3 regions of the Candidatus Enterococcus dunnyi genome follow, and region 1 is predicted to be linked to each of the others. Evidence: a T-box and tRNA genes for the amino acid it is inferred to sense, from the RefSeq annotation. Region 1 holds a T-box; the other regions hold tRNA genes.

Evidence for each region. The T-box of region 1 lies ahead of argS (arginine--tRNA ligase). A T-box ahead of a tRNA ligase gene usually reads a tRNA of that ligase, here a tRNA-Arg.
Region 2: it has a tRNA-Arg gene. The T-box ahead of argS (arginine--tRNA ligase) is inferred to sense a tRNA for this amino acid. The anticodon was not compared.
Region 3: it has a tRNA-Arg gene. The T-box ahead of argS (arginine--tRNA ligase) is inferred to sense a tRNA for this amino acid. The anticodon was not compared.

The regions. Positions count from the first base shown of each region.
Region 1 covers NZ_CP147246.1:533,237-540,977, reverse strand. The annotation lists gene rimI (ribosomal protein S18-alanine N-acetyltransferase) at 1-167, shown strand, start outside; gene rimI (ribosomal protein S18-alanine N-acetyltransferase) at 172-636, shown strand; gene tsaD (tRNA (adenosine(37)-N6)-threonylcarbamoyltransferase complex transferase subunit TsaD) at 633-1,673, shown strand; T-box leader at 1,725-1,925, shown strand; gene argS (arginine--tRNA ligase) at 2,200-3,891, shown strand; gene A5889_RS02485 (Gfo/Idh/MocA family protein) at 3,968-4,921, opposite strand; gene A5889_RS02480 (hypothetical protein) at 5,121-5,642, shown strand; gene A5889_RS02475 (hypothetical protein) at 5,662-5,862, shown strand; gene A5889_RS02470 (glycoside hydrolase family 73 protein) at 5,945-6,565, shown strand; gene A5889_RS02465 (hydrolase) at 6,583-7,266, shown strand; gene A5889_RS16470 (NlpC/P60 family protein) at 7,463-7,741, shown strand, end outside.
Region 2 covers NZ_CP147246.1:1,164,053-1,171,793, reverse strand. The annotation lists gene A5889_RS05510 (DUF3188 domain-containing protein) at 1-63, shown strand, start outside; gene A5889_RS05505 (DUF3284 domain-containing protein) at 63-476, shown strand; gene A5889_RS05500 (PTS sugar transporter subunit IIC) at 756-2,159, shown strand; gene A5889_RS05495 (GNAT family N-acetyltransferase) at 2,295-3,482, shown strand; tRNA gene A5889_RS05490 (tRNA-Arg) at 3,589-3,662, shown strand; gene A5889_RS05485 (Ig domain-containing protein) at 3,905-4,759, shown strand; gene A5889_RS05480 (aminopeptidase) at 4,858-6,096, opposite strand; gene A5889_RS05475 (TetR/AcrR family transcriptional regulator) at 6,351-6,923, shown strand; gene A5889_RS05470 (flavodoxin) at 6,976-7,419, opposite strand.
Region 3 covers NZ_CP147246.1:1,076,223-1,083,963, reverse strand. The annotation lists gene A5889_RS05140 (C40 family peptidase) at 1-169, opposite strand, end outside; gene A5889_RS05135 (TetR/AcrR family transcriptional regulator) at 537-1,118, shown strand; gene A5889_RS05130 (ABC transporter permease) at 1,257-2,348, shown strand; gene A5889_RS05125 (ABC transporter ATP-binding protein) at 2,353-3,024, shown strand; gene A5889_RS05120 (hypothetical protein) at 3,182-3,472, shown strand; gene A5889_RS05115 (tetratricopeptide repeat protein) at 3,603-4,577, shown strand; tRNA gene A5889_RS05110 (tRNA-Arg) at 5,161-5,232, opposite strand; gene rpoN (RNA polymerase factor sigma-54) at 5,292-6,617, shown strand; gene A5889_RS05100 (GNAT family N-acetyltransferase) at 6,981-7,469, opposite strand; tRNA gene A5889_RS05095 (tRNA-Thr) at 7,542-7,614, opposite strand.

The DNA.
Region 1 (7,741 bases):
TTTTGAATAAATGCGAAACGATTTCATTAGAAGTGAGGATCAGTAATAAGAATGCTCAAAGAGTCTATAGAAAATTAGGGTTTACATCAAGTACGATCAAGCAGGAGTACTATACTGAAAACAAAGAAGACGCCCTTGAAATGGTGTTGTCTTTAAAAGAAGAGTGATCAAATGTATTGTTTAAAAGAAGAGCTGCCGATCGAGTCTGCTGCTGAAAAGTTATGGCAATTATGTGAAAACGCGTATGAGCATGGTTCTCCGTGGTCATTGGAGCAATTCAGTGTTGATCTGCAGCAAGAAGTAATGGATTACCTTGTAAAGATCGAAGAAGACGAATGGCAGGGATTTATCAGTTACCAGCAAATTTTAGATGAGGTCGATATATCTCATATCGTTGTCCAAAAGAAGTTACAGGGAATGGGCGTAGGCAGTCAATTGTTGGATCAGGCTATTCAGCTTTTTAAAGAGCAGGGAATCAAGACTGTTTTTTTAGAAGTCCGAGCATCCAATTATGCGGCTCAGCAGTTATATCTGAAAAAAAAATTCGAGACGCTTAGTCGCCGAAAAAAATATTACACACGTCCAGTAGAAGATGGAATTGTAATGTGTTTAAAAATTAAGGAAGTGGAACAATGACTTTTTTTTATAAAGAAAGAAAACTGATCTTGGCAATCGAAAGCAGCTGTGATGAAACGAGTGTCGCAGTAATTGAGAATGGCGATCAAATTTTATCCAACATAGTTGCTTCTCAAGTGAAAAGTCATCGTCGATTTGGCGGTGTCGTGCCGGAAGTCGCGAGTCGTCATCATGTGGAGGAAATCACGCTGTGTATCGAAGACGCATTGATGGAAGCTGAGGTAGGACCGGCTGATTTAAGTGGAGTGGCAGTGACTTACGGACCTGGCCTTGTAGGCGCATTATTGATTGGAATTTCCGCTGCAAAGGCTTTTGCATGGGCTCATGATCTGCCGTTGATTCCAGTCAACCACATGTCTGGCCATATTTATGCGGCTCACTTTGTAGAGCCGTTACAATTTCCTTTGATGGCGTTACTCGTCAGCGGAGGGCACACAGAGCTAGTGTATATGAAAGAAACTGGCTCCTTTGAAATCATCGGTGAAACAAGAGATGATGCTGCTGGTGAAGCGTATGATAAAGTTGGACGGGTGTTAGGATTAAGTTATCCGAGCGGTAAGGAAATTGATACACTGGCTCATTTAGGGCAAGATACGTATCATTTTCCACGAGCGATGATGAAAGAGGATAATTATGACTTTAGTTTTAGCGGGTTAAAAAGCTCGTTTATCAACACTGTTCATAATGCACAACAACGGGAGGAAGCACTTAGTATCGAAAATCTGGCGGCTAGCTTTCAAGCGAGTGTGATCGACGTATTAGTTGACAAAACAATACGTGCTTGTAAAGAATATCCTGTGAAACAATTAGTTATGGCCGGCGGAGTTGCTGCAAATCAAGGATTAAGAGAACGATTAAGTCAGGAGATCGCTGATCAATTGCCAGAAACAACTTTTATTGTTCCTCCATTAAGACTATGTGGGGATAATGCTGCGATGATTGGTGCGGCAGCATTCGTCGAAGCAGAAAAAGGCCATTTAGCTGATGCTCATCTAAATGCAGAACCTAGTTTGAGCTTTAAAACGATCGGTCAATAATTAAGGACTAGGCATATTCGTAAAATTTTGCTATAATAAATCCAGTTTCATATTGATTCGTTGAAAAAGAGAGTACTTTATCTAAGGTCATCACAAGCGATTTCGGGACGGTGTAAGCCGAAAATGACAAGTAAAGGAAGCGCACTTTAGAGGATCTGCACAAGCAGACGGCTATCTACCGTTATTAGATTAAGTGGGTCTATCGTAGAATGGACAATTAGAGTGGTACCGCGGGAAATTCTCGTCTCTGGTGTTTTTAAACACCAGGGACTTTTTGTTTTGAAACACTGCGATTGGCAAAGCCAGAGCAGATGTTGAAAAGTAGTTGGCGATGAATGGAGCGAAGTATCAAAGCGAAGGAAACACCGCAATTGATGAAACTTGCATATCTGTTGAGAAGTTTTCAGTAGTCAAAGAAAGCCATATTCTTAAGTAAAAAGTAACGATGAGTAAGAATAAAGGAAACATTAACTGTGCGAGCGCAAATGAACTAAAAATGAATAACCTAATATATAGGAGGAGAAAGATGAATAACAAAGAAATCGTAGCAAAAGCTATTTATGCAGTAGTGAAAGATGATCTATCTTTAGAGACAGTCACACAATTATTAGAAAATCCTAAGTCAGTTGACCATGGCGATGTGGCTTTTCCAGCTTTTTCATTAGCAAAAGTCTACCGTAAAGCACCACAACAAATTGCTGCAGATTTAGCCGAAAAAATCGAAGGTTCAGATTTTGAAAAAATTGAAGTGGTTGGCCCTTATTTAAACTTTTTCATGAATAAAAAGATGGTCAGTCATGCAGTGATCACTCAGATTGCCAAAGAAAAAGGTCATTATGGGGATAGTTCTATTGGGGGAAAGGGCAGTGTACCGATCGATATGTCATCGCCGAACATTGCAAAACCAATTTCAATGGGGCATTTACGTTCAACAGTCATTGGTAATTCAATTGCCTTTATTCTCGAAAAAATCGGTTATTCGCCTGTTCGTATCAATCATTTGGGCGATTGGGGCACTCAATTTGGAAAGCTGATCGTTGCTTATAAAAAATGGGGCTCAGAAGAAGGCGTCAAAAATGCGCCAATTACAGAATTACTACGTCTATATGTGCAATTTCATGAAGAGGCGGAAACACAACCTGAATTGGAAGAAGAAGCACGTGCGTGGTTCAAAAAACTTGAAGAAGGGGACCAAGAAGCTACTGATTTATGGCAATGGTTCCGTACAGAGTCACTAAAAGAGTTTGATAAAATCTATGGTATGCTTGAAGTGTCGTTTGATTCTTATAATGGGGAAGCCTTTTATAATGATAAGATGGCTGAAATCGTTACAATGCTGGAAGAAAAGCATCTACTGCAAGAAAATCAAGGTGCTGAAATCGTTGACCTATCTGCGTATGACTTAAACCCTGCGTTGATCAAAAAATCAGACGGGGCAACACTATATATCACCCGTGATTTAGCTGCAGCAGTTTATCGTAAACGGACGTATGATTTTGCTAAAGCAATTTATGTCGTTGGTAACGAGCAGTCAAATCACTTCAAACAGCTAAAAGCTGTGTTGAAAGAATTAGGTTTTGAGTGGTCGGATGATATGCATCACGTACCATTTGGATTGATTACACAAGGCGGTAAGAAGTTATCTACGCGTAAAGGGAAAATCGTTCTTCTAGAAGAAGTCTTGAATGAAGCAGTTTCGCTAGCGAATAAGCAAATCATGGAAAAAAATCCTGACTTGCCAAATCGCGAAGAGGTAGCAAGACAAGTAGGGATCGGTTCAGTGATTTTCCATGATTTGAAAAATGATCGTTTGAACAATTTTGATTTCGTACTAGAGGAAGTTGTGCGTTTCGAAGGTGAAACAGGACCATATGTTCAATACACTCACGCTCGCGCAATGAGTATTTTAAGAAAAGCGGATTTCACGATCGATGAAACAAAAGAATACGCTTTGAACGATAAAGAAAGCTGGGAAGTAGTAAAATTACTTCAAAAATTCCCAGATGTCGTTTTGCAAGCTGCTGACAAATATGAGCCTTCAGTGATTGCAAAACATGCGATCCAAGTTGCTCAAGCGTTCAATAAGTATTATGCCCATGTGAAAATTTTAGCTGATGATGCTGAGAGAGAATCACGTTTGGCTTTAGTTTATGCAATGGCTACGATCATCAAGGAAGATTTACGTTTATTAGGTCTTCATGCACCAAATGAAATGTAATAATTAAAAAGAAAAAAGCAGTTAGTCCCTGTTTATTTAGGGTCAACTGCTTTTTTGATTTTTACACTATTTTTGATTACTTTTGCCATTCTTGCTGCATTTGATCTAATAGATCGATCACGTCTTTTGTCAAGAATAGAGAACGATTTGACAAGGTTCCTTCGATCATTTGGATCATATTGTCGATTTCATAATTCAGTGCTTGAAAACTATCACCAGAGACGACCGTTTCAACTGTGCCGTCGTTGAAGAAAATTTTTGCTTCATCTGCTCGAGGATAGTCGTTGATCACCAAATAGGCATTTTCAAAAGCCACAACTCCTTGTTTGGGCATCTTTGCCTGAAAACTTAGTGAAACAGTGGCTATTTCTTGTGCATCATTTTGTAAAATAGTAGCCGATTGTTCATCTACTCCTGTAGAGAAAGGCTGCATCACAGAAGCGACTACTTTAGGCTGTGCACTCAAGAACCAACGGGCGAAAGAAACAGCATACGTTCCAATATCCAAAAGAGCACCGCCAGCTAATTCGGGATTAAAAAAGCGGTTGGTTGGATCGGGCTCTTTGTAACTGCCAAAAGGCGCCTGAATCATTTTTAGCTTGCCGAAACGACCAGAATCGATTTGGCTTTTTAGCTCATGATATAAAGGCATATTAAAAATCGTCATAGCTTCAGCTAAAATTAGATTCTTTTCTTCAGCTAGTTTCATCGCTTTAGTTAGTTCAGCGCTATTCATAGTGATCGCTTTTTCGCAAAGAACATGCTTCCCTGCGTGCAGAGCTTTCAAGATGTGGTCGATATGTTGTCTGTTTGGTACTGCAACGTAGATGATATCGATAGAATCATCTGACAATAGTTCCTCGTATGAGCCATATGCAGTAGGGATATTATGCTGTTTAGCAAATTCCTCTGCCTTACTCAATGTACGTGAAGCAACTGCATGTATGCTGCTGTGTTTATGCTGAAATGTTTCTGTAAAGCTTGTTGCAATATCACCAAGTCCGATGATGCCCCAATTATAATTTGCCATTGTTTGTTCCTCCTAATTAAAAGATCATTTCTATTATACATGAGAAGTATGAAATCGTGGTTAAATTTAAGCAAATGGAAGTTAACGTAAAAATTATTAGAGAAAAAGGTGAATGTTTCTTAAAAAAACGAAAATAAGTGGAGCAAAGAGATGCTTTTTTTTGATATTTTCAGTAAAATAAAGAAAGGAGGCGAAAGTCATGCACCAAATGTATATAGATATTCTTATCGATGCAATTATAGAAGAGTTTGAAACAGAAGAGACGTTTTATACCGACTATCTCCAAACGTCGAAAGAAAACTGGGAGAACTGGAAAAAAGGTCATACCAGCTTGACTAATGAAGAAATGCAAAAGGTGAAAAATCTTTTTACTGATTACGAGTGGATGCTGACACAAAAAGTGCTGCGCCAAACCATTCTTTTTCCAGAAAAAAGGAATATCGCTGTGTCTGAATATAAGCGATTAAAAACCTTGATCGCCAAAAAATGGCTGCAGTCTGGAGCAGGAGTGGCTGAATTGATCCCTTCAAAAAACAAGGCCGAACATGTAGAGCAAGCATATATCGATTTGAAAGTTACAGTTTCGTATGGTGAATGGGGCTTTGATGATATCGTTACGTTTCGCTTGCCGGCCACTTTACAAGGTCAGCTGGAAGGATCGAAAGTAGAGCTATTAGATTGGGTAAATGAAAATTTAATGGGAACTTACGTTGGTGAATAAGTAAGTGAGGAGTTTTTTTGTGAAACAAATTTTAGGCATATTATCCGTCATTATAATGTTAGGTGCTGTGATCTATGTATTTTTTGGACATGATACAGCAAAAGACAAGACAAAAAACACAACTGAAACAACAACAGAAGTAAGCCAAACGACCATGACGACAACATCTAAGGAACCAACGAAAACTTCGACAACCATGACTACGACAGCTGTAGATTGATTGTAATGAAAAAAACTGATATAATCAGTCAGCCATTGTCCGTTTTTTTTACGGAATGAATACACGATAAAGTAGGGAATGTATGAATAGTCAAAGGTATAAAAAGAAAAGAAGACAATCAAACTTACCGGCATTATTTGCGGGACTATTGATTGTTGGGGTTGCATTTATCTTTTCCATCAATGTGTTATCAGATAGTTCTAAAACTGAAGAAAATACGGCACAGAAAAATGAACAGGTGTCAAAAGAAGAGTTTATCGATAGAATCAGCCCGCACGCACAAGAGTTGCAGTCTTCTTATGGCGTTTTACCTAGTATTATTATTGGACAAGGAATCTTAGAGTCAAACTGGGGGCAAAGCACGCTTGCCTCTAAATATAATAATTTATTTGGAATCAAAGCGTATGGTGATCAGAAAAAAGTGAATCTTGAAACGAAGGAATACATCAATGAAGAGTGGATCGTGATTCAAGGTGATTTCAGAGTTTATGATACTTGGGAAGAATCAATGGATGACCATACTCGATTGTTTGTCAATGGTGTCACTTGGAATCCTCGTCTATATGAAAATGTGTTGTTGGCGAAAAATTATAAAGAGGCTGCACAAGCTTTACAGGATGCAGGCTATGCAACAGATCCAACCTATGCTGAAAAAGTTATTCATGTGATCGAAAGCTATGATTTAAACAAATACGATCATTAAGAAAAAGGAGGAGTTAGATGGAAGAGAAATGGGTACCGGAAATCGTCACACCGCTGAAGCAGGATATTGTACAAGTGCCGAAGGTGATTGCACAGGCAAGCGGGATCAGAATTTTTGGAAAGAAAATCAAGTCGATTATTTTTACTACGGATATTGCGATCATTCGGAATACGGATGCAAATGCAGTCATTGCTGTTTATCCATTTACCCCGCATCCGGCGATCACTAAAAGCATTATAGAAGCAGCAGATATTCCTGTATTCTCAGGAGTGGGCGGAGGTTTGACGCAAGGACAACGTTCTGCGTATATGAGCCTTTTTGCAGAAGCTCAGGGATCGATTGGGGTTGTATTAAATGGGCCGACACCAGTTGAAACAGTTGAGATGGTTTGTGAGGTTGTCGATATTCCTGTCGTTAGTACGGTGACGTCAATCCATACGCCAATCGATGAAAAAATAGCTGCTGGAGTGACGATGATCAACATTAGCGCTGGAAAAAATACAGCAGAAACCGTTCGCTATTTCAGAAAGAAATACCCTACGTTGCCGATCATTGCAACAGGAGGACCGACAGATGAATCAATCACTGAAACGATCGCAGCTGGTGCAAATGCCATTACCTATACTCCGCCTAGCAATGGTGAACTTTTTAGTCATAAAATGGATAAGTATAGGAATTTAGAAAAAGAAAACGATCAGTAGGATTGGTGAACAACATACTAAGTGATAAATGAGGATAAAAATTTCCTTATGATCACTTTTTTTGATGATTACAAAAATCAGGTTATATTACAAAACGATGAAAAATTAAATAAGCTAGCTTTACTAGTCTATAATTATTTTATTTTTATGTTATCATTAATTTAAATCGAATGAGAGAGTAGGAGTTGGGAAAATAATGAAAAAGTATTGTTACATAGTTGGGGCTGCTTTGTTGCTCTTTGCGCTTGGATCGACCCAGTCGGCGGAAGCGACAGAGGTGTTTGGAGACGAAAGCTATCAGGAAGCGCTTGACGCTGGTTATACAGCTGAACAAATCCAGAAAATTCAGGAGATGCCTGATTTTTCGTTAGAAACGATCGAAGAACAACCAGCAGCCAGAAGTGCGGTTACATTTGCAGCAGCTTCACAGAAAACACAAATTGTAAACGAAGCCAGAAGACATCTAGGTAAACCT
Region 2 (7,741 bases), 630 kb from region 1:
TTCTTTAAAGGAAAAAAGAAAGAAGAGCAAAATAAGAAAGAGAACAACGAGGTGAAACGATAATGGAAATCGTAAAGACATTAAATATTCCAGCATCTGTTTTTTATGGCCAAGTCATGGATTCTGTTTTGTTTGACGTACGCAAACATACTGGTAAAAGCCTAACAAGAAAACAACTAAACAATTTTGAATATGTCAAACAATTCTCAAAGAATAGCCGGGCACGTATCAAAGTCGAAAAAGTAGTTGAAAATACAGCTTACCATTTTAGAACGTCTACAACCAAAAATGACTTTTTAGTTCAATATGATATCAAGCCGCTGGATGACAAATCTTGTGAGATTCATTATGTTGAGAAAATGGAATCCTATGGGTTTTTACAAAAAATCAATGATGCAGCAGTTGGAACGATCATGATGTTCTTTAAAAAGCGTCAGTTCAATAAAATGTTAAAAATGATGGAACAATCATATTGAGTAAGAGTGTCATAGAGACGCTCTTTTTTTTTGCTCATTTTTTACACACAAAATACACTGTGCGTTTATATTTACACAGTGTGTAAAGAAAGCGCTTTATCGTGAACCGCGGAAACAACGACTTTTTGGTCTAGATCACTTTGGCATACTACTTGCTTGTTATAAGAATGTAAAGTTATAATGATGCAATCTTTTTTTAGCTGTATGTGTCACTGTTTGGGGAGTTGTTTTAAAAAGTGTAAACTTTTTAAATAAATAATGTTTAGGAGGAAGAAAAGAATGAATGGATTAACAGCTTGGATGGAAAGGTACATCTTGCCGGTAGCTGCGAAGATTGGCTCGCAGAAGCATTTAGTTGCGCTAAGAGATGCCTTTATTGGGATGATGCCTGTAACGATGGCAGGGGCAATTGCAGTGTTGCTAAATGCGTTTATGCGGGATTTTCCTAATACGTATTTGGGCGAAGGAAATGGAATTACAACATTCTTTACGCCGGTGATTGCAGTCAACGGATTAGTTTGGACAGGCACGTTAGCGATTATGGCAGTTGTTTTTGCGGCTTCATTGGGATGTAATGTTGCAAGAGCATACGATGTCGATGTGTTATCAGGAATGTTAGTTTCGCTAGCAGCATTTTTCATCGGATTACCGCAAAGTGCGACAACGACCGTTACTTTAGCTGAGAAATTACCAAAAAATATCACTCAGCTTTTTACGGATGCTGGAGCGACAGTCAATACGGTTGACGGTGTATCAGCTATTGAAGCTGGTGCTTGGGGTTATTTCCCTTTTGGTAAATATATGGGTGGAACAGGCTTATTTACAGCAATGATTTTTGGGTTTATTTCTGTTATTATTTTTGCGAAGTTAATGAAGAAAAATATTATTATCAAAATGCCTGATTCAGTGCCGCCGGCAGTATCAAAAGCATTTGCAGCAATCATTCCAGGCGTCTTTGCTTTGTATGTATCAGCGATGATCTATCATATCTTTGAGAAAATCACTGGAAAATTGTTGATCGACTGGATCTCTGAATCGATTCAGACGCCATTGATCGGACTTTCTCAAGGATATGGAGCAGTTTTCTTGATCGTATTGCTTGTCCATGTACTATGGTTCTTTGGTTTACATGGAACAAATATCATGTCTCCTGTTTTACAATCGATTTATGGGGTAGCGATGGTCGACAATACTAATGCGTATCAGCAAGGACAAGAAATTCCTTATAAATGGGTTGCTGGTTCATTTGAAGCGTTTGTTTGGCCGGGTGGAGCTGGTGTTACGCTGGTCTTGATCATTTCGATTTTACTTCTATCTAAACGTGCAGACTACAAAACGGTCGGAAAACTTGGTGTGGGCCCAGGCTTGTTCAACATCAATGAGCCGGTGATGTTTGGGATGCCGGTCGTGTTGAATCCGATCATGCTGATTCCATTTATCTTAGCTCCATTAGCAACGGCTACGATCGCTTACTTTGCTACGATGGCCGGCTTAGTCAATCCTGTTGTTGTGAATGTGATCTGGGTGATGCCAACGATCATCAGCGGTTTCCTGGCAACTGCAGGAGACTGGCGCGCAATTGTTCTAACAGTGGTCAATTTAGCTGTCGCATTTGTCATTTGGGCGCCGTTTGTTCTTGCAGCAAATAAAATGGATCCAAATTTAGGCGAACCAGAGGAATAACAAGAATTAAACTAGTGGATGTGAGGCAAAACGGGTGATCCGTTTTGTTTCACATCTATTTTCTTTTTTTCTGGTGCCTAGTTTTAACTTAGAGTACAATGAAAATGAAGTTTACTTTAATTGGGGTGAAATGATATGAAAAAAGCGATCCGTCAGATGGGGATCAAAGAATTGAATGAAATGTTTGATTTGGCTGCATATGCATTTAATTCAGAAAAAACAGAAAAACGTAAGGAACATTTTAAACAAATTGTAGAACATTCGCAAAACTATGGCTGCTTTTCAGAAAATGTCTTGATGAGTCAGGTGATTTCTACACCATTCACTGTGGATTTTCATGGAACAGTTCATAAAATGGCTGGTATCGGCTGTGTTTCGTCTTATCCTGAATATCGTGGCCAAGGCAGTATTTCAGCGATCATGTCAAAACTATTGGAGGATTTGGCAGAGCAGGAGGCTTCTTTGGCTTACCTAGCACCATTTTCTTATCCTTTTTATCGTAAATATGGTTTTGAACAGCTATTTGAGCAAATTAGCTATACTATCAAGGCGGCAGATTGGCCGCATGTAAAAGTCGGTTCAGGAAAGATGAAGCGTGTAAATTTTGAAGAAATCAAGCCGATTTGTCAAACAATTTATGCTGGTTTAGAGAAAAATCAGCGGGGTGGAATGATTCGGGAAAATTGGTGGCTGGATTATAGCTTGGGTTCCGATGAAAAGAATTCATTTGCCATTTACGAAGACGAGGAGGGGAATGTAACGGGCTATTTAATTTATCGATCCAGTGCAGCGCGTTTCACTATCAAGGAATGGGGCTATTTGTCTAACCAAGCATTTCAGGCGCTTGTGGGCTTTATCGGTTCGCACAATGGCTCTTCACAAGAATTCTATTTTGAAACAGGACATACGGGCCATGATTTAAGTCATTTGATGCCGGCTCCTCTCGTTGATATGAAGCTGACACCTTTTATGATGGGGAGAATCGTCTCGATCGAAGCTTTCTTGCATCGATATCCTTTTGCGCCTGGAAAAAAAGAGACGTATTATTTTGAAGTAGTGGATTTTTACGCTCCTTGGAATGAAGGAACGTGGAGGCTGAGCATCAATGAAGCTGGACAGGGGACAGTAGAGAAATGCTCTGAAAAAATAGACTCTTCAAGGGTGATCAATGGAACGATCCAAGCGTGGACGCAATTGTTTATGGGGTATTGCACAAGTAGTGAATTGCTCTTTTATGAAAGAATACATGGAGAAAGTAAGCTGCTAGAGGAATTGGGTGACCGGCTGGTAAAAGGAAAACCTGTTTTAGAAGAGTATTTTTAAAAAATCTATACTCAAAAAGATAGAGCATTATTCCTGTTGACATCAATTGAAAAGACTTTTAAAATAAAAACAGATGTTTTCATTGAAAGATGAAAACATCTCCTGAGTTCCCGTAGCTCAGCTGGATAGAGCAATTGCCTCCTAAGCAATAGGTCGCACGTTCAAATCGTGTCGGGGACGTTCAATGATCATGGATAATGGTTAAAATCAATAGCTTGGCGAAGGCTGCTAGTATGACAGATGAAGAAATAAGTGTGTAAAAGATGGATTTGCATGTTGAATACATGCTTATTTTTTTAGGTTAGTTATCATTATGCATAAAAATAATGCAGAAAATTGATGTATTTCTTTCGAATGACTATTGTAATCTAATGAGTAACTATTATATAATTATGATGTTACAAAGAAAGGAATGTGAGAAAATGAAAAAGGTTCGTTTATTGTTGTTAGGTTTAGTTGGAGCTGCTATTTTTGGTACAACTGCTGCCCATGCCGAAGAAGAAGTCACTATTACACCCTATGGTAATTTTGAAAGTGAGAGCGTTTTATCGGACTCTGTAGAGCCAGATGCGGCACCAGCTATTTCACGTGCTGCTGCAGCGCCGGAAGTAACTTATCGCACTCATGTGCAAGATATTGGCTGGCAAGGTTGGAAGAAGAATGCACAGGTTTCTGGAACGTCAGGACAGAAAAAACGTTTAGAAGCCATTCAATTGAAAGTCAATTCTGGTTATACAGGTGATATCCAATATCGTACTCATGTACAAGATATTGGCTGGCAAGCTTGGAAAAAGAATGGTCAAACCTCAGGGACATCTGGTCAAAAGAAACGTTTAGAAGCGATTCAAATCAAATTGACAGGTCAATTAGCGCAAGTATATGATGTATTTTACCGTGTCCATGCACAAGAATTTGGCTGGATGGGCTGGGAAAAAGGTGGACTTCCCGCTGGAACATCAAGATATTCTTATCGCTTAGAAGCGATCGAAGTCAAACTAGTACCTAAGAAAAATTATGTAACGATCAATACATCAGCGAAAACGTCTTATAGAGAAAATAAAAAATATGCTGGTGAGTTGGATCCCAAAAAATTAGGTGTGCCAAATTCATATTTGAAAAATGGATTAAAACTATTTAAAGATACTAAATCAGTTGAAGCATTTGCATTATCAGTATTGAATGATAAAAATCGTAAAGCTGTTTCTTGTGATATTTATCAAATTAGACAAGGCCTGAAAACAATTGGTTACACAGTAGACTTTTACTTCCCGTATTAATATAAAGAAAACCTGTAAAGCGTACATTCGCTTCACAGGTTTTTTTAGTATCTATTTGTTCGTAGAATTCATTTCTTTATTAAGAGTTAAATGAATTCTTATGCCCAATCTCCATTACGGAAAATAGGAACTCTTGTACCATCTGTGCGAATACCATCAATGTTCATTTGATCCGAACCAATCATAAAATCAACGTGGGTTTGACTGCGATTTAGTCCTACCGTTTCTAATTCCTCTTCAGTCATTTCAGTACCCCCTTTAACGCTAAAAGCATAGGCAGAACCAAAAGCTAAATGGTTTGAAGCATTTTCGTCAAACAAAGTATTATAAAAAGTAATACCAGATTGAGAAATAGGAGACGGATCAGGAACTAAAGCGACTTCGCCTAACTGACGAGCACCTTCATCTGTGTCGAGCAATGTTTCTAAAACCTCTTGGCCTTGTTCAGCAGAAAAATCAGTGACCTTACCAGCTTTGAACGTAAATGTCATTCCGGAAATAGTCGTTCCGGCATAACTTAATGGTTTGGTACTAGAAACAACGCCGTCCACACGGCGACAATCAGGAGCAGTAAAGACTTCTTCTGTTGGCATATTTGCCATGAATTTTTCTCCACGGACATTGTCACTGCCTGCGCCTTCCCATAAATGATTTTTAGGAAGTCCAATCACTAAATCTGTGCCAGGGGCTGTATAATGCAGTGCATCAAATTGTTCTTCATTCAATTCGGCTGCTTTTGTTGCTAACTTCACGTCATGTGCGTGCCAAGCTGCTACTGGATCTTCTTCATATACGCGAGTTGTTTTGAATATTTCATTCCAAAGAGCATCGACTTGTTGTTCACTATCTGCTAAATCAGGGAAAACCTTCGCTGCCCATTCTTTACCAGCAGCTGCGACAACACTCCAGCTGACTTTATTTGCTTGTGTTGCTTTTCTTAAATTCATCAAAGCTTTACCTGAGGCTGCTTGGAAAGAAGCGACACGATCAGTATCCACACCGGATAAAGCATCAGGATCAGCAGAAACAACGCTGATTCTGCTAGCACCTTTGTTGACCCAGTCATCGGTTTGGTCGATTTTATATTGTGGGATATTTTCTAAATATTTTTCATCAGCATGCAGTAAAAATTGACGTTGAACCTGATCGTCCGTCCATTGAACGATCACTTCTCCTGCACCTAATTTGTATGCTTCTTCAGTGATCAGTCTAGCTAAGGGTGCTTGATCCACACTGATTTGTAGAACAATGCTTTGTCCTTTTTGAACGTTTACACCTGTTTCAACAATTAAACGAGCATATTTTTTTAGCGTTTCCTCAAAATTCGGTAATGTCATAGTGTAACCTCCTAATTTTCATTCATTTGACTGTGAATATCATAACATGGAGAACGTGCGAACTCAAACGATCGAGCATTGATTTTTGTTTATTTAATTATATAAAAAAGGGCTATAAAGGTAGGTATAATCGAATAAATAAAATAATATAAAATAAAGGACTAGTATTTTGCAGAAAACTTAAATCGTGTTACAATAACTATAGTATTTATATGGAAGCGTTGTAAAGGATAGGTAGAGGGGATTGAAGGATTATGGCAAGAAAAAAAACAATTACTAAAGATCAGATTTTAAATGCTGCATACGAAGTAGTGGCCAACGAAGGCTTTTCAAAATTCACCGCACGTAACATTGCAACCCAAATGAAATGCTCAACACAACCTATTTATTTAGAATTTAAAAATATGGATGATTTAAAAGAAGAACTCTTCGAAAAAATCCATCAATATTTAGCAAACGAAGTATTCCCTGTCGCTCACACAGGAAATACGATTGTCGATCTAGCGTTGAACTATATCCACTTTGCTAAAAATGAAAGTAAATTGTATCGCGCGTTATATTTGGAAGAATATGGCGGCGGGAAGAGAATGCAGGAGTTTTCCTATAATTACTTTTCAACGGCAGTCAAACAAGATCCGGATTACGAAAAACTGAATGATACTGAAATCAATTCTTTGCATATGGGCACATGGATCGTTGCAACAGGGATCGCTGCTTTGATGACATCTGGTATTATCCACCCAAGTGACGAACAAATCGAACGCTTGATGCTAGAAGCTATTGAGCAGATCCTTGAACGAGATACACCGATCGATATTGATAATTAAAAAATAGACTGGAAAAAGCATATACAATGTTTTTCCCAGTCTATTTTCTTGATTATTTAACGGCTTCTGCTAATTTTTTAGCAAAGGCTTCTAAGTTTTGGATGTCTTCTTCTTCTGCAGCTAAATCAACTTTTACGTTGTCTGCGCCTTTAGTTGCACCGATTTTTGTGAATACTGCGTCAAAATCATCTACAGATTTACAAAAATCATCATAGAAAGTATCTCCAGAACCACAAACACCGTATGTTTTTCCAGAAAGATCGATTTCTTGAAGCTCTTCATAGAAGTCAACGATCTCGTCAGGCAACTCGCCGTCTCCATAAGTGTATGTAGCAACAACACAAATATCTGCATCTTCAAAATCTTCAGGGTCCACCTGAGTACATTCGTTGATTTCAACTTCAATATCTAAGTTTTCGAAAGCTTCTGCGACGATATCAGCGATCTCTTCTGTATTTCCAGTCATACTTGCATAAACAATTTTAGCTAAGGTCATTAGAATTTCCTCCTTCAAGTAATACAATCATGATTATAGCAGAAGAAGGAAGGTCGTGTAAATTACAAAATGAGGCATTTCTAAGAAGTAGCTCATTGAATGAATAAACCTTTGATATCAAGTGATTGTTTATGTTTGTTTAGTATAAATATCGTTTGTGCAGGATTTCAAAACGACTTTTCAGTGAAATTTTCACAAATTATGATAAAATACTCTTAGTATAAAGATTATCTAGCTTGGCTAGCCGGTCTCCAGAAATAGGAAGAGACTAAAATATATCGCTGGACAAAAGCGTTACTTGGCTAATTTTTTATCAGAATTG
Region 3 (7,741 bases), 540 kb from region 1:
TTACTGCTTTTAATTGTGTCAATTTTTGTGAGGATTCACTAATAAGCTTTTCAGCGGCAGCTTTGTTTTGGTCAGGGGTTTCTGCCTGTGCTTGATCACTAAGAAATAAGCTAGTAGATAGTGCTATGCCTGCAATGAATAATTTGGTCAAGGTAGTGGTTTTTTTCAAAAAAATTCTCCTTTAGCATGATGTTTTCGTATGTAGTTGATGACTCGCCTAATCAAAGGCCACTAGTATTTAAACACACTCTAGAAAAATAGTCTGTAAAAGGGAGGTTAAATGTTTGTTGCTTTTTTTACAAAAAATGCACTTTTATTGCACTTTTTTTCTTTTATGTAATGTAACCGCTCTAAGATGTCAAAAACAAATCTGCTTAAATCATTTGATGGTAGACTGTCACAAAAACAATCAAAGATGGCTGCTTGGTAGTCCGTTTTAGTGGTTCGTTTTTCCTTACTATCTTTTTTCTTTAAATTGATTTAAAATAGTTTAGAAAGAAAAAAGGGTCAAAGCAGGATGAAATGGAGGGATGAGGATGAAAAAAGAAACAGTATTTGATGTTACACATCAGTCGATCCTAGAAACGGCAAAAGAGCTTTTTTTAACGAACGGATACAAAAATACATCCACTCGTGATATTGCTAAAGCTGCGAATATCACACAACCTGCTCTTTACTACCACTTCTCAACCAAGGAGCTTCTGTTTGTTGAGATCAACAAGCAGATCGGCAGCCAGCTAAAAACAGCGATCGAACAAATCATTCAAAAGAATGATTCACTTGAAAATCAATTGATCGATTGCACTAACGCATTGTTGAATGTATACCATCGAGATATTTTTTCTTTTATCCATCAAAGCGCTGCAGAGATGGAGCCGGAGAACAAACAGCAATTGTTTCATATTTTGAATGAGTATTATTTAGAACCACTTCAAAAAGTTTTTGAAACAAGTAAAGAAACGTTGAATAGTCATGTTTCTGCTCAAAAGGCAGCCCAATTTTATCTGATGAGCTTATCGTTATTATTTTCAACAGTCCATCAACTGAGAACAGAGAATGAACGCTCAGAGCAAATCACTGAATTGATGCAGATGGTCTTGCATGGAGTTGTTGCGTAAGGAATAGTATTTTTTTATCATGTGATAAAAAAGTTGTGCTATTCCTTTTTTTATGATAATATTTTTATCAACCGATAAAAAATTGGTTTGTTTTTTTAATTAATTTTTTATCAAGTGATAAAAAAAGAGGTGGATCGGATGTTTTTAGGATTAGAAGAAATGAAGTATTTCAAATTACGTTACACATTGGTTGTCGGAGTCATTGTGCTGGTAGCCTATGTCGCTTTTATGCTATCCGGATTAGCGAATGGATTGGCTCAAGGCGTTAGAAAAGGTGTAGATAATTGGGGAGCTACAAGTATCATTTTATCGGACGATGCAAATAAAAGTTTAAATGCATCCAGTTTAGTAATCGCTGATCTTGACCAGGTAGATGCAAAAATCAAAGAGCCTTTAGGGCAATATGCTGGAGCGTTGAATAAGACAGGGCAAAATAAAGAAGCAGACAAAATCAATATTTCTCTTTTTGGCGTGACTGAGAAAAGTGCGATCAAGCCAGAATTGACTGAAGGCCGCTATTTTGATAAGACTGGGGAAATCATTGTTCCACAAAATTTAGTAGATAAGGGTATCCACTTAGGCGATACCGTAAAAATAGGAAAACTGGACAAACCATTAAAAGTTGTAGGAATAACAAAACAAAATACCTTTAGTATTGTTCCATTGATCTATACATCGATCGATCAATGGCAAGAAATCAAATTTGGCAGAATCATCGAGGGAGATCAGACACCGATCAATGGCATTGTCGTAAAATCAACGCCTACGAGTAAAATCGAGTTACACGCAAGTGATGATCATTTGGCAAAATATAAAATGGAAGATTTTATTGAAAAATTGCCTGGTTATAGTGAACAGAATTTGACTTTGAACGCAATGATCTATTTTCTGTTTGTCATTACTGCAGCCATTATTGGTATTTTTATTTATGTGATGACTCTTCAAAAAACGAGTTTGTTCGGTGTGATGAAAGCACAAGGGATTTCTAATGGTTATATTATTCAATCGATCATTGCTCAAACGTTTATTTTGGGTGTGATCGGCGTAGCAATTGGTGTGATCTTGACGCTATTGACCAATTTGATATTACCTGCAGCAATGCCATTTGAATTAGATACGATGAACTTGCTCATATACAGTGTAGTATTAGTAATTGTCGCTGTGTTTGGCGGCGTCTTTTCGATTCGAACCGTTACGAAAGTTGATCCGATGAAGGCGATAGGAGGATAAAAAAATGGCTGATATTTTAGTGATGAATGATATTAGAAAAACCTTTGGAAAAGGTCATGCTGCAGTAGAAGCATTAAAAGGAGTCAATCTGAATGTTGAGGCAGGGGAATTTGTTAGCATTATTGGACCTTCAGGTTCTGGTAAAAGCACCTTTTTAACGATTGCCGGCGGATTGCAAACACCAAGTACCGGAACCATTCAAATCAATGGCAAAGATTTTACCCATTTAAATGAAAAGAAACGTTCTAGATTGCGCTTTGAAGAGATCGGTTTTATTTTACAAGCATCCAATTTGATTCCATTTTTGACTGTGGAAAAGCAATTTACGCTGGTAGATAAAATTGAAAAGAAAAAGCCTGAAAAAGCTCGTGTCGAAGAGTTATTGGCCTCACTGGACATTGCAGATCTGATGAAAAAATTTCCTAGAGATTTATCCGGCGGGGAACGGCAACGTGTTGCGATCGCCAGAGCACTGTTCAATGAGCCTAGTTTGATTTTAGCTGATGAACCAACTGCAAGTTTGGATACAGAACATGCGTATGAAGTTGTTAAACTTCTAGCGAAAGAAGCACATGAGAAAAAGAAAGCCACGATCATGGTGACTCATGATCCAAGGATGATCGAATGGAGCGACAATGTTTACCGAATTGAAGATGGTGAACTGACAAAAGAATAAGGATTGTTTAAAAGAAGGAAGTAAACGAAATGTTTATTTTCCTTCTTTTTAATTTTAAGTATAATAAAACTTGTTTTTAGGTTATGATGGGGGAGAGAAGTAAAACAGGAGTTGTTTGGAAAAATAGTCAATCAAAAGTTGAAAGCGAGGTAAAATAATGGATAATAGAGTTGAAGTAATGACATTTTCACAGTTGAAAAAACTGGTGGAAGAGCTAGAATCAAATAAAACGGTCACTGATGATACGAAGGTATTTATCGATACGGGCTGGGATAGTGTACAAGAGGTTGAGCCGAATGCACTTCATGTGGAAGAGGTCGTAGAATTCAAAGTTCAGGATGAATTGACAAAGGAATTTTATGTGGGCTATTCTTTGCTTGAAAAAGCTGAACGAATGAATGCTGAAGGAACGGCAGAAACAGCGATCATCATCCGAAATCTATATTAAAATCACCGTTTTTTTCATGTATAAATGTCTTAGAGTACGATATTTGGTTTTAAATGTACATGGTATTTATTTTTTGATATTATTTAGGCATAAAGAAATAGCTACATGAAGAATGAGCACTAGGAAGGTGGTGTTATTTTTGTCGAATAAAATTCCATTTCCAAAAAATTATGAACGATATATTGAGATGGGGCAAGAAGCACTCCAACTCGGAAATAAAGAAGCAGCACTCTCTTATTTTGAAAAAGCATATGCAATTAAACAGGATTTCCCTTTGAATCTGGTTTTGGCAAATACGTATTTGGACACAGAGAACTATGAGAAAGCCTTGTATGTGGTTTCGGAAATGCGTGAGTCCTATTTTGAATATCTGGACTATCTAGAGATCTATATTCATGTGCTGACGAAGAATCAGCTATTCCTTCAAGCGCATAGTATCATCAATGAGCGGATTTTGATGGAACAAAGCGGTGAGATGAGAAAACTTATTTCTCTGAAAAAGAAGGTTAAGCATGTTGAGTTGAAGTATCAGCAATTTGAATCCGTAAAGATCTCGGAAGTAAAAAAAGAACTAAATCAGTTGAATTTATATGATTATTATGAGCAGTTGTCTGTAATCAAAAAATCACTGAATTTACCTCAGGATGATTTTATTAGGCTTGGGAAAAACTTATTACTTGATGGACGGGTACATATTTTAGTTCGGTCATGGATTTTAGAGGAACTTGTCAAACTGCATGTCAAAGAAGAAGTAAAATTTTTGTGGAGAGATGATCAAACTTATACAGTTATTCCTGCAACGGTAGGAACGCCACTGGATTGTGCAGCATATCAGAGAATCTTGCTCTTTTTAGAAAAAGAATTGATCAATGTTGCTCCAATTTTACTAGTAGATATCACTGAAGAAATTCGTTTGCACTTTACATTATTATACCCGCTGGCAGATCAAATCATCAAAAATCCCAGATTGTGGGCGATAAGCTATATCATCTCTTACAATCAATCGATGGGTCAAAAATATCACATAGAAGAAAAAGAAGAAATCAAAAAGATTCAAAAAATACAACATGAAATTCGTTTAGATCTAGAAACGATGGTTCAGTGATAAAATATCGAGGTCGGACACTTCTGCTTCCACCTTTTATTCATTTTTTAAAGGACTGGGTCGTAACTCGTAGAGTTATGTCCCAGCCCTTTTTTGGTAAAAAGCACCTATTTTTTTGAAGTTAATTTTAAGTAGATCAGTAATAAAAATGAAAGAAGAAAGTGGAAAAAAATTCCACCTTGAATAAAGGTAATCACTAAATACACTGATTCTGTATCAAAAATGGTGCTTTGAGTAAAATAACGCTGAATAATAAATTCTGTGAACACTAAAAAAAGAGAAAGAACGAATAACCGTGTGTGAAGCCTCCCCAATATAACCCCTACCCTAACAAATATATTTTGAAGATTTATCATAACATAAAAATAAACGGACGTTTTATCAAATTTTGGCTATATTCATCAGAAATATGAGAAAAAAATGGGAAAAATAGTGTAGAATTATTTATAGGGGATAAAAAAAACATCATCTTCATGATGATGCTTAGGTACAGTCATATTCTAAAAGATGAAAAGAAGAGACGCCATCTAAGAATAAACTGTGCTATAATGCTATTTGTAGCAGAAAATCTTGGTTGAGCAGACGCGCCCTGAGGGAATCGAACCCCCGTCTCAAGAACCGGAATCTTACGTGATATCCACTACACTAAGGGCGCAAGCACGAGTATTAGTTTAGCTGATATTTTAATAAATTACAAGGGGGATGACGAAATTAATGAAATTTGAACAGCATTTGTCCCAACAGCAAAAGCAAGTCCAAAAACTTGCTATGACCCAACAATTGCAGCAGTCGATCCAAATCCTACAGTATAACTCAGAAGAACTCAACGCTTATATAGAAACCAAGTCTCTGGAAAATCCATTGATCGATTTACAAGCGAATACTAGCCATAGTGATTTTACGAACTCTGGCAGTCGAACTTATACAAATGAAGAGTATAATTACTTAAATCAAATTCCTGACGATCAAACCTCTCTTTTTGAATTCCTGATCGATCAGATTCATTTGAATTATCGAGATACTTATTTGAGAACGTTAGTATTGTTTTTAGTGGAATTTATTGACTTAAATGGTTATTTGACCATTGATTTAGAGGAAGCAGCACGACAAACGGGAGCTACTGCTATTGAGATGTTGGATGCCTTGACCTTGATTCAGCAATTAGACCCAGCAGGCGTTGGTGCACGAAATTTGCAAGAATGTTTGATGCTGCAAATTGAACGGGATGATGCAGCGCCATCTTTAGCATACATTGTGATCGAAGAGGAGTTCGATCAACTAGCTAATCGTAAATGGCCGTCGATCGCTAAAAAATTTAAGGTCGATTTGTCTGATATTCAGAAAATTTTCGATTATATCCAAACCTTGACACCATCACCCGGTAGTATTTTTGAATCAACCTCTGGAATTTATATTCGACCTGACTTGACGATTAGAACCAAGGACAGACAGATAACGGTACTTTCTAATAAAAAGGGAGCACCTAAACTGCAGTTTCAACAGGCATATTTTGAACGCATGCAGGCAGTCGAAGATAAAGAAGTCCAGGCATACATTCAAGAAAAGAAAAATGAATTTGAATGGCTTGAAAAAACAATTATTCAACGGGGAGATACGATTTTAAGAGTAGGAAAAGAAATTGTCGAACGTCAGCAGGCTTTCTTTTTCAATGAAGATCGCCCGTTGGTGCCAATGACGCTCAGAGAAATCGCAGAGACTCTTGATATTCATGAATCAACGGTCAGCCGTGCAGTAAATGGAAAATATCTGGAAACCTCTTTTGGTGTTTTTGAATTACGTTCCTTTTTTTCTCATGGTCTGGCCAATGAAAGCACTGGAGAAGAGACGTCAACGAGCAGTGTAAAAAGGCAATTACAGCGTCTTGTAGATAATGAAAATAAAGCAAAACCACTGTCAGATCAAAAGATCGTCGACTTGTTAAAAGAGCAGGACATTGACATATCGCGAAGAACAGTGACTAAATACCGCGAAGCACTGGGTATTCCTGCCTCCTCTAAGAGAAAAAGGTATGATAAATAGAAGAGGCTTAGACAAAAGCATTTAACTGTGAAAAATAAGTCCTTCAATCCTTAGTATCTTTGATACTGAGAGATTTGCTAGCTGATTAGATCGGAACAAAATGAAGTAGGTACTGTGCAATACTGTTTATCTGCGACGTGTTTTTGACGAGAAAGCATCAGCACATTCGTCGTTGTGTTTTACAGCAATAAGAAGGAGCTGCTTTTGTATCGCCATTTATTAAAAATTAAAGGGACTGGAACATAACTCTGCGAGTTACGATCCAGTCCCTTTTTAAAACGAATAAACGGTGGAAGTAGAGGTAAAGCCCTCTTATTTCTCAGAGGTGAATCCTTACGTTCCATCCTCTTTTTTATTTAGGAATCATGGTTTCCAAATCAAATGCTCTGAAGGGAGCCCTTCTTCAATTCCCAGCCAAACAGAGTCAAAATGATGTTTTTGGAGCAGGTGTTTTGATGCACCATTATTTGGATCGATAATAGCATAAACCGTAGCTTTAGAAAGTCTGTCTGAATGCGTGATTTTGGTAAGTAAATCGGTAATGATCTGGTGCGCATAGCCCATTCCCCAATACTCAGGCAGAAGCATATAGCCGATTTCGATTTTCTTTTCTTTATCCCAAGATAATTTAGCAAAACCGATATAAGTGGATCGATCATAGACTTTATAATAGCCAGTGTGATCACTGTGCGCAGCGTTGTAATCAAGGATTTTTTGAAAATTTTCTGCGGCTTCATTATCTGTCTCGGCTTTTTCTGTGATATATCGCATCACACGAATATCTTGACAAAGCTGTTTGTATAATTGTAGATCACTTGTTTCATAAAAACTGAGTGTGAGGTCCTTTTCCATAGATTACAGCCTCCCATAATATAGAAATAAAAAAAGTAGTCACTCTAAAAAAAGAGTACTACTTATTAAAAAAGCCACCTGCCGGGCTTGAACCGGCGACCCCCACCTTACCATGGTGGTGCTCTACCAGCTGAGCTAAGGCGGCAATATTACTGGAATACAGATAACAGATTACCGTAGATTAGAATGTTTGTCAATACGTTTATCCTTGGTAGATAAATGTATAAATTTGTTGAAATGTAAAATAATAAAAAATGAATGGCTATTTTAAA